Regions from separate parts of the Paracoccus simplex genome, predicted to be linked through region 2. Evidence: riboswitches for the same ligand, from Rfam matches in the RefSeq annotation. Region 2 holds a riboswitch; the other holds the start of a gene.
The links. Region 2 has a riboswitch for thiamine pyrophosphate ahead of thiC (phosphomethylpyrimidine synthase ThiC). Riboswitches for the same ligand answer to the same signal wherever they lie in the genome.
Positions count from the first base shown of each region.

Region 1: it holds a riboswitch for thiamine pyrophosphate, as region 2 does, so the genes downstream of both, thiD (bifunctional hydroxymethylpyrimidine kinase/phosphomethylpyrimidine kinase) here and thiC (phosphomethylpyrimidine synthase ThiC) in region 2, are expected to answer to the same signal.

Region 1 is NZ_JBHRXE010000063.1:43,103-48,397, reverse strand. Features, by position in the region: gene ACFOMP_RS18935 (HAD family hydrolase) at 1-520, opposite strand, end outside; gene ACFOMP_RS18930 (nucleotide sugar dehydrogenase) at 680-1,846, shown strand; TPP riboswitch at 1,922-2,026, shown strand; gene thiD (bifunctional hydroxymethylpyrimidine kinase/phosphomethylpyrimidine kinase) at 2,099-2,926, shown strand; gene ACFOMP_RS18920 (FAD-dependent oxidoreductase) at 2,923-3,900, shown strand; gene thiS (sulfur carrier protein ThiS) at 3,884-4,081, shown strand; gene ACFOMP_RS18910 (thiazole synthase) at 4,083-4,847, shown strand; gene ACFOMP_RS18905 (thiamine phosphate synthase) at 4,844-5,295, shown strand, end outside.
Region 2 is NZ_JBHRXE010000037.1:163,550-168,844, forward strand. Features, by position in the region: gene ACFOMP_RS13580 (ABC transporter ATP-binding protein) at 1-695, shown strand, start outside; gene ACFOMP_RS13585 (MlaD family protein) at 699-2,000, shown strand; gene ACFOMP_RS13590 (ABC-type transport auxiliary lipoprotein family protein) at 2,010-2,636, shown strand; TPP riboswitch at 2,739-2,858, shown strand; gene thiC (phosphomethylpyrimidine synthase ThiC) at 2,941-4,740, shown strand; gene smpB (SsrA-binding protein SmpB) at 4,816-5,286, shown strand.

The DNA of each region.
Region 1 (5,295 bases), on a different contig from region 2:
CGCCCTCGACATTGGCGGGGCTGTCATCGACAAAGATGCAGTCCGCCGGCAGCAGCCCGTTTCGGTCCATCAGCAACCGAAAGATCGCCGGCGCCGGCTTCAGGGCGCCGACCTGACCCGACACCACGATATCGGCGAAAAGGCTGCCCAGGCGCGGATGCAGCTCCAGCGCATGGGGCCAGGTTTCGGCCGCCCAGTTGGTGATGGCGTAAAGCGCGACATTGCGCGCCAGCAACGCCTCGGCGATCTCCCAGCTGCCCGGGATGGTCTTCTCGATGGTCAGGGGGAACCCCGCCAGATAGCCTTCGAGATGCCGCGCCGCGTCGCCATGTTCGGCGCGGGCGGCGGCCAGCCCCGCGGCAAAACTGCGCCCGCCATCCTGCAGCCGGTTCCAGGCCGGGAAGCCGATGCGCTCCATCCAGGCCTCGGCCGCCGCCCGGTCGGTGAAGACATCGGCAAAGGCCAGGGCCGGATCCCAGTCGATCAGCACCCCGCCCAGGTCGAAGATCACGTGTTTCATCGCTTGCCTTTCCTCGCCTTCGGCTCTGCTGCCGCCATCTAATCGGGAAAGGCCGCACGATCCATGACAAAGGCGCCGATCTGCCGGCCGGGCACGCACCCGCTTCTGCAGGGCCGTAACCCGTGCTAAGCCGGTGCGAAACGCAGGAAGGCGGAACAGATGACGATTGCGGTTGCCGGGCTGGGCTATGTGGGCATGTCGGTCGCCGTGCTGCTGGCGCAGCATCACCAGGTCATGGCGCTGGATGTGGACGCCGCCCGGGTGGCCCAGGTGAACGGGGGCCGCTCGCCCATCGAGGATGCCGACATCTCGGCCTGGCTGGCCGGGAAACCGCTGAAGCTGCGCGCGACCGACGACGCGGCCGAGGCGCTGGCGGGGGCGGAATTCGTCATCATCGCCACGCCGACGAATTACGATTCGCGCTCGAACCGCTTCGACACTTCCAGCGTCGAAAGCGTGATCGCACTGGCCCGCCGCCACGCGCCGCAAGCCACCATCGTCGTCAAGTCCACCGTGCCGGTGGGCTTCACCCAGCGCATGCGGGACGAGACCGGCCATGCGGGCATCCTGTTCTCGCCCGAATTCCTGCGCGAGGGGCGGGCGCTTTACGACAACCTGCATCCCTCGCGCATCGTGGTCGGCGACCACGGCCCGGCGGCGCAGCGGCTGGCCGAGCTGCTGGCCGAGGGCGCGATCCGCAAGGACATGCCGGTGCTGTTCACCGGCTCGACCGAGGCCGAGGCGATCAAGCTGTTCTCGAACACCTACCTTGCCATGCGCGTCGCCTATTTCAACGAGCTGGACAGCTATGCCGTGGCGCGCGGTCTCGACCCGCGCGAGATCATCGAGGGCGTCGGCCTCGACCCGCGCATCGGCGACCATTACAACAATCCCAGCTTCGGCTATGGCGGCTACTGCCTGCCCAAGGACACCAAGCAATTGCTGGCCAATTACGACCAGGTGCCGCAAAGCCTGATCGCGGCGGTGGTGGACAGCAACCGCACCCGCAAGGATTTCATCGCCGAGCAGATCATCGCCCGCAAGCCCCGGCTGGTCGGCGTCTATCGGCTGGTGATGAAGGCGGGTTCCGACAATTACCGCGACAGCTCGATCCAGGGCATCATGAAGCGGATCAAGGCCAGGGGCATCCCCTGCATCGTCTACGAACCCGTGCTGACCGGCGAGGATTTCTTCAACAGCCCGGTGGTGCGCGACCTGGACGCCTTCAAGGCCCGGGCCGACCTGATCATCGCCAACCGCCAGTCGCCCGAGCTGGCCGACGTGCGGGACAAGGTTTACACCCGCGACCTGTTCGGCCGCGACTGACCCGCCGACTGGAACCGGCCGACCGGAACCGGCCCTTGCAAAGCCGGCGGCCAAGGCCTAGTGTCCCGCGCACGACTTATACACTTGGGGAGTCCCGCGACGGGGCTGAGAGGTGCCGGGCACCGACCCATCGAACCTGATCCGGGTCATGCCGGCGGAGGGAAGGGTAGAGTGTCGCGGCAGAACCCGTGCATCGGCCGCCACCCGTCCCCTTTCCCGACGCCCGGCAGCCCGGCGCATGAAAGGCGGGCCATGTCGGGATTGCAGCCCTATCCCATCGCGCTGACCATCGCCGGCTCGGACAGCGGCGGCGGCGCCGGAATCCAGGCCGACCTGAAAAGCTTCTCGGCCCTCGGCGTCTATGGCGCCTCTGTGATCACAGCGATCACCGCGCAGAACACCCGCACCGTCGCGGCGGTCGAGGCGGTCAGCCCCGCCATGGTCGCGGCGCAGATCGACGCGGTTTTCGGCGATCTCGAGGTGCGCGCCGTCAAGATCGGCATGGTCGGCGGCGCGGATGTGATCACAGTCGTCGCCGACCGGCTGGCGGCGCTGCTGGCCGACAACCCGGTGCCGGTGGTGCTGGACCCGGTGATGGTGGCGAAATCCGGCGACGCGCTCTTGGCCGAGGCAGCGGTCGCGGCGCTGCGCGAGCAGCTGATCCCGCTGGCGACGGTGCTGACCCCGAACCTGCCCGAGGCGGCGCAGCTTCTGGGGCGCGATCCCGCCGCGACGCCCGAAGCGATGCGCCGGCAGGGCGAGGCGCTCCGCGCCCTCGGTGCGGCCCATGTGCTGATGAAGGGCGGCCACGCGACCGAGGATACCTGCACCGACCTGCTGGTCGGGCCGCAGCCGCTGGTCCTGACCGCGCCGCGCCAGCAGACCCACAACACCCACGGCACCGGCTGCTCGCTGTCCTCGGCCATCGCGGCGGGGCTGGCGCAGGGCATGACGGTGCCCGATGCCGTGACCCGCGCCCATGGCTGGCTGCAAGGCGCCATCGCCGCCGCCGATGAGCTGTCGGTGGGGCTGGGCCATGGCCCGGTGCATCATTTCCACGCGCTCTGGAGACGGACATGACTGCGATCACCATTCTGGGCGCCGGGGTGATGGGGCTGTGTATCGCCACCGAACTGGCGGCGCGCGGCACCCTGCCCCGGATCATCGACCCGGCCGGCAAACCCGGCTCGCAGGCCTGCAGCTGGCGCGCCGGCGGCATGCTGGCGCCCTATTGCGAGGCCGAAAGCGCCGAACCGGTGGTGCTGCGGCTCGGCCTCGACGCCGCCGATTGGTGGCAGGCGCAGGGCGCCGAGGTCATCCGCCGCGGCACGCTGGTGCTGGCGCCGTCGCGCGATCGGGCGGAACTCGACCGCTTCGCCCGCCTGACCCAGACGCATCGGCCGGTGAGCGGCGACGACATCGCGACGCTCGAGCCGGAACTGGCCGGCCGCTTCCCGCGCGGGCTGCATTTCGCCACCGAGGCGCATCTGAACCCGCGCGCCGCGCTGCTGGCCCTGCGCGACCGGCTCGAGGCGCAGGGCATCCGCATCGAAACCGAGGGCACGCCCGCCGGCATGGTGGTCGATGCCCGCGGCCTGGCCGCCCGCGACCAGCTTCCCGACCTGCGCGGCGTGCGCGGCGAGATGCTGGTGATCCGCTGCCCCGAGGTGACGCTGACCCGCACCATCCGCCTGCTGCATCCGCGCATCCCCCTATATCTTGTTCCGCGAGGGGATGGCGTCTACATGATCGGCGCCACCATGCTGGAGACGGGCGGCAAGTATCGCGTCACCGCCCGCTCGGCGGTCGAGATGCTCTCTGCCGCCTATGCCCTGCATCCCGGCTTTGCCGAGGCCGAGATCCTGGAGCTCGGCTCGGATGCGCGACCGGCCTTTCCCGACAACCTGCCCCGCCTGCGCCGGCGCGGCGACACGCTTTACGCAAACGGCCTTTACCGCCACGGCTATCTTCTGGCCCCCGCCGTGGCCCGCATGGCCGCCGACTACCTTATCGAGGGCCGGAAACCGGAGTTCATGGATGAAGATCACCCTTAACGGAGCGGCGCGCGACCTGACCGGCCCGACCGTGCAGGACGCGCTGGCCGAGATCGGTCTGGGCGCGGCCAAGGTGGCGACGGCGCTGAACGGCGCCTTCCTGCCCGCCGCCGCCCGGCCCGCAACCACGCTGAAGGATGGCGACGCGCTGGAAGTCGTGGCGCCGATGCAGGGGGGCTGAAATGCCGGTCTTTTACGGAACCGAAGTCGCAAGCCCGCTGATGCTGGGCACGGCGCAATACCCGTCGCCCGCCATCATGGCGCAGGCGTTCCGCGCCTCGGGCGCCGGCATCGCCACGGTCAGCCTGCGGCGCGAAGGCGGCGCCGGGCAGGATTTCCACCGGCTTATCAAGGAGCTGGGCGTCCCCGTCCTGCCCAATACCGCCGGCTGCCATTCGGTGCGCGAGGCGGTGACGACCGCGCAGATGGCGCGCGAGCTGTTCGGGACCCCCTGGATCAAGCTGGAAGTCATCCGCGACGACGACACGCTCTGCCCCGACGTGATGGCGCTGGTCGAGGCGGCGCGGCTGCTGTCCGAAGACGGCTTCCAGGTGTTTCCCTATTGCACCGAGGACCTGTCGGTCTGCGGCCGGCTGCTGGATGCGGGCTGCGCGGTGCTGATGCCCTGGGGCGCGCCCATCGGCTCGGGCCGGGGGCTGAACAACCCCTATGGCCTTCGCAGCCTCAGGGCGCATTTCCCCGATGTGCCGCTGGTGGTGGATGCCGGCATCGGCCTGCCCAGCCACGCGGCGCAGGCGATGGAGCTGGGCTATGACGCGGTGCTGCTGAACACCGCCGTCGCCAAGGCCGGCGATCCGGTGGCCATGGCCCGGGCCATGGCCCTGGCGATCGAGGCCGGGCAACTGGCGCATGGCGCCAACCCGATCGAGGCCCGCGACATGGCCGCGCCCTCGACCCCCCTTTTCGGCATGGCGGTGCTGGGATGAGATTGCCGCGCTTTTACCCGATCTTCGACAGCAGCGACTGGCTGCACCGCGCCCTGCCGCTGGGCGTGAAGCTGGTGCAGATCCGCATCAAGGATCAGCCGCCGGCCCGGCTTCTGGGCGAGCTGGCGCTGTGCCAGGAACTGTGCCGCGAACACGGCGCCACGCTGGTCGTCAACGACCACTGGCAGGCCGCCATCGACCTGGGCTGCGACTTCATCCATCTGGGGCAGGAGGATCTGGACACGGCCGACCTGCCGGCGATCCGCCGGGCGGGGCTGCGGCTGGGCGTCTCGACCCACGACCATGCCGAGCTGGACCGGGCGCTGGCGCTGAAGCCGGATTACATCGCGCTGGGGCCGGTCTGGCCGACGATCCTGAAGAAGATGAAATGGGAACAGCAGGGGCTGGACCGGGTGCGCGAATGGCGCAAGCTGGTCGGCGCGACGCC
Region 2 (5,295 bases):
TGAAGCGGGGCGAGATCCTGGGCGTGGTCGGGGGGTCCGGCACCGGGAAATCGGTGCTTTTGCGCACCATTGTCGGGCTGAACCGGCCCGCCGCCGGCACAGTGCGGGTCTTCGGCCAGGATGTGGGCCGGCTGCATGGCGCCGCGCGCGAGGCGCTGGAGCGGCGCTGGGGGGTGATGTTCCAGGCCGGGGCGCTGTTTTCGTCGCTGACCGTGCGCGAGAATGTCGAGGTGCCGCTGCGCGCCGTGCCGGGGCTTTCGCCCGGGACACGGGCGGGGCTGGCGGAACTCAAGGTCTCGATGGCCGGACTGCCCTGGGGCGCGAACGAAAAATACCCCTCGGATCTGTCGGGCGGCATGAAGAAGCGCGCGGGGTTGGCGCGGGCCCTGGCGCTGGACCCCGAGATCGTGTTCCTGGACGAGCCGACGGCGGGGCTGGACCCGATCGGCGCCGACGCCTTCGACCGGCTGATCGTCGAACTGCGCGACGCGCTGAACCTGTCGGTTTTCCTGGTCACGCATGACCTCGACACGCTGCACGCCTGTTGCGACCGCGTCGCGGTGCTCGCCGAAAAGCGGGTGCTGGTCAGCGGCACCATGGCCGAGATGCTGAAGGTGGATCATCCTTGGGTGCATGAATATTTCCACGGACCGCGCGCCCGTGCCGCCATCGCCACCGGCCGGAGCAAGGAGTAGCCAATGGAAACCAAGGCCAATTATGTCCTGATCGGGGCCTTCACCATCGCCGGTTTCCTGGGGGTGCTGCTGTTCCTGATGTGGTTCGCCAAGCTGCAGATCAACCGGCAATTCGCCTATTACGACATCTATTTCAAGGAAGTCTCGGGCCTGACCGTCTCCTCCGAGGTGACCTTCGCCGGGCTTTCGGTGGGCAAGGTGGTGGACATGCAGCTGGCCGGGGATGAGAACGGCGCCGTGCGGGTGCGCGTCGAGCTGGCCGAGGATACGCCGGTGCATACCAATTCCCGCGCCTCGATCGAGATCCAGGGCGTCACCGGCGTCTCGAATGTCGCGATCACCGCCGGCAGCCCCGACGCGCCGCTGCTGCGCGAGGCGCAACCGGACGGCATCCCGGTGATCCCGGCCAACCGCTCGGCCCTGCAGACCCTGTCGGACCAGGGGCCCGAGATGATCTCGCGGCTGAACACCGTGGCCGAGCAGATGACCCAGCTTCTGGGCGACGACAACCAGAGCCGGGTGCGCAACATCCTGGACAATGTGGAACGCTCCAGCGCCAACCTGGACAAGGCCCTGGCCGACGTGACCGCGGCCACCGATTCCATCGCCTCGGCGGCGGCGGACATCTCGGCCTTCGGCGAGCGACTGGACGGGCTTTCCGCGGCGGCCGAGACGACGCTGGGCAATGCCGACAGCGCGCTGGCCAAGTTTGACGAGACCGCCGGCAAGGCCGACCGGGCGCTGGATTCCGGCACCGCGACGCTGGACGAGGTGCGCGCCTATGTCTCGGGCGACCTGCGCAGCCTGACGCAGCGCCTGGACCAGACCGCCACCACGCTGCAGACCGACCTGGCGCGGCTGAGCGCGCGCGCGGACAAAAGCCTCGACAGCCTCGACGCGGCGCTGGCGGTGGGAAACCGCACGCTCGCCTCGGCCGAGCGCGCCTTCGACAGCGCCGACCGGGTGATGAACAGCAATGTCGAGCCGGTGGTGGCCGACCTGCGCGCCACCCTGGCCAAGGCGAACGAGGCCATCGACCGCGTGGTCGCCGACCTGCCCGAGATCACCGAGCGGCTGCGCGATGCCGCCGGCAGCGCCGAGGCCGCCTTCGCCAGCCTGCGCGGGATGCTGGACAGCACCCGCGGCCCGGTGCAGGCTTTCACCCGCGAGGGACTGCCGCAATTCACCCGCATGGCCAGCGATCTGCGCGGGCTGGTGGGCAACGTGAACGAGCTGGTCTCGGCGCTGAGGCGCAACCCGTCGCAAGTCTTCTCGGGGCCGCGGGTTCCCGAGTTCCGCCGTTAAGGAGCCGCCATGCGTCTGACCGCCGCCCTTCTCGCCCTGACCCTGACCCTGCCGGGCTGCGCCGCGCTGAAGGCGCTGGAGGGCGAGCCCGACCGCGACGTGTTCGAGCTGCGCCCGCCTTCCGAGGCGCCGCGAAGCTGCGGCCGCGGCCGGCTGGCCGAACTGGTGATCGAGCCCCCCAAGGCGCGCGGCACGTTGGACACCGACCGCATCATGATCCGCCCGAACCAGTTGCAGACGCAATACCTGCCCGATGCGCGCTGGGGCGACACGGTGCCGGTGGCCCTGCAGACCCTGCTGGTGCGCGCCTTCGGCAGCTATGACGCCTTCACCCATGTCGGCCGCGCGCCGCTGGGCACGGCGGGGGATTACGCGCTGATCTCCGAGGTGCAGGATTTCAACGCCGAGGTTTCGGGCAAGGGCGCGGTGATCAGGCTGACCGTGGACGCGCAGATGGTGCGCGAGATGGATGCCAGCGTGGTCGCGCGCGGCCATTTCGCGGCCACGGCCGACGCGCCGAGCACGAAAACCGACGACCTGATCCCGGCCTTCGACGCGGCGGGCCAGCAGTTGGTGGCGCAGATGACCGACTGGGGCCTGCGCGCGGTGGGCGTCAATCCCGCCCGCTGCCGCTGAGGTTTTCCGCCGGCCCGGCCGCGCCGGCGCGGTTTCGGCAGCCGAAGCCCGGCCGCCCCTTCACCGGCGATTGACAAGCCGGGCGACAAGTGGGCATTCTCCGGCTCTCACCTGGGGGGCCCCGACAAGGGGCTGAGATACTGCTGGGCCGCAAGGCAGCGCAGGGACCCGTCGAACCTGATCCAGTTCATACTGGCGTAGGGATGGTGCGGATGCCCTTGCGGCCGGCTATCGGTCCGGCGGGTATTCTTCCCCCTTCCAGTCCGTGCTGGGTCTCCATGCTAGCGAAAGCGAGGAGCCTGACATGACCACTACCCCGACCGTGACCACCGGACCGCTGCCCGCCTCGACCAAGGTCTTCCGACCGGGCGAGATCCATTCCGACATCCGCGTGCCGATGCGCCAGATCGCGCTGCATCCCAGCGCCGGCGAGCCGCCGGTGACGGTCTATGATTCCTCGGGGCCCTATACCGATCCCGGCGCCGAGATCGCCATCGAGCGCGGCCTGCCCCGCCCGCGCGACAGCTGGATCATGGCGCGCGGCGACGTGGAATCCTATGACGGGCGGCATGTGAAACCCGAGGATAACGGCTTCGTTTCCGGCGACCGGCTGACGCCTGAATTTCCCATCCGCCACCGCCCGCTGCGGGCGCAGGGCGACCGGGCCGTCACCCAGCTTGCCTATGCCCGCGCCGGCATCGTCACCCCCGAGATGGAATTCGTGGCGATCCGCGAGAATCTGGGCCGCAAGGCGATCCGTGAGAAGCTGGCGCGCGACGGCGAGAGCTTCGGCGCCGCCGTGCCGGATTTCGTGACCCCCGAATTCGTCCGCGACGAGGTGGCGTGCGGCCGGGCGATCATCCCGGCCAACATCAACCACCCCGAACTGGAGCCGATGGCGATCGGCCGCAACTTCCTGGTCAAGATCAACGCCAATATCGGCAATTCCGCCGTCACCTCCTCGATGGCCGAGGAGGTGGAAAAGATGGTCTGGGCGATCCGCTGGGGCGCCGACACGGTGATGGATCTGTCGACCGGGCGCAACATCCACAACATCCGCGAATGGATCATCCGCAACAGCCCGGTGCCCATCGGCACGGTGCCGCTCTATCAGGCGCTGGAGAAGGTCGGCGGCATGGCCGAGGAGCTGAGCTGGGAAGTCTTCCGCGACACGCTGATCGAACAGGCCGAACAGGGCGTGGATTATTTCACCATCCATGCCGGGCTGAGGCTGCCCCATATCCCGCTGACCGTGGACCGGGTCACCGGCATCGTCTCGCGCGGCGGCTCGATCATGGCGAAATGGTGCCTGCACCATCACCGCGAAAGTTTCCTCTATGAGCATTTCGAGGAGATCTGCGACATCTGCCGCGCCTATGACGTGTCCTTCAGCCTGGGCGACGGGCTGCGGCCGGGCTCGATCGCCGATGCCAACGACGCCGCGCAATTCGCCGAACTGGAGACGCTGGGCGAACTGACGCGCATCGCCTGGGCCCGCGATTGCCAGGTGATGATCGAGGGGCCCGGCCATGTGCCCATGCACAAGATCAAGGAGAACATGGACAAGCAGCTGGCCATCTGCGGCGAGGCGCCCTTCTACACGCTCGGGCCGCTGACCACCGACATCGCGCCGGGCTATGACCATATCACCAGCGGCATCGGCGCGGCGATGATCGGCTGGTTCGGCACGGCGATGCTGTGCTACGTCACCCCCAAGGAGCATCTGGGCCTGCCGGATCGCGACGACGTCAAGACCGGCGTCATCACCTACAAGATCGCCGCCCATGCCGCCGATCTGGCCAAGGGCCATCCGGCGGCCAGAACCCGGGACGACGCCCTGTCGCGGGCCCGCTTCGAGTTCCGCTGGGAGGACCAGTTCAACCTGTCTTTGGACCCCGATACCGCGCGCGCCTTCCACGACCAGACCCTGCCGAAGGAGGCGCACAAGCTGGCGCATTTCTGTTCGATGTGCGGGCCGAAATTCTGCTCGATGCGGATTTCCCACGACATCCGCGCCGAGGCGCAGAAAGAGGGCATGGCCGCCATGGCGCGCAAATACCGCGAGGGCGGCGATCTCTACATCCCCGCCCCGCAGGAGGCGTAACGGGCGCGGCCCCCAGAGGGCGGGGCGATGCCGAGCCTTTACAGGCGCGGCGCCCCGCCCTATCTCTGCCCGATCATGGCCACGAAATCCGACCCGAACTACAAGATCATCGCCGAGAACCGCCGGGCGCGCTTCGATTACTTCATCGAAAGCGATCTCGAGGTCGGCATCGTGCTGACCGGCTCCGAGGTGAAAAGCCTGCGCACCGGCCAGTCGAACATCGCCGAAAGCTATGCCTCGGTCGAGAATGGCGAATTGTGGCTGATCAATTCCCACATCGCCGCCTACAAGCAGGCCGGCGTCTTCGGTCACGAGGAACGCCGGCACCGCAAGCTGCTGGTCTCGCGCAAGGAACTGGCCCGGCTCTGGCAGGCGGTGGGGCGCGAGGGCATGACGCTGGTGCCGCTGGTGATGTATTTCAACGACCGCGGCATGGTGAAGCTGAAGATCGGCGTCGCCAAGGGCAAGAAGGTCGCCGACAAGCGCGAAACCGCCGCCAAGCGCGACTGGAACCGCCAGAAACAGCGCCTGCTGAAGCAGGGCTGACACGGCGCG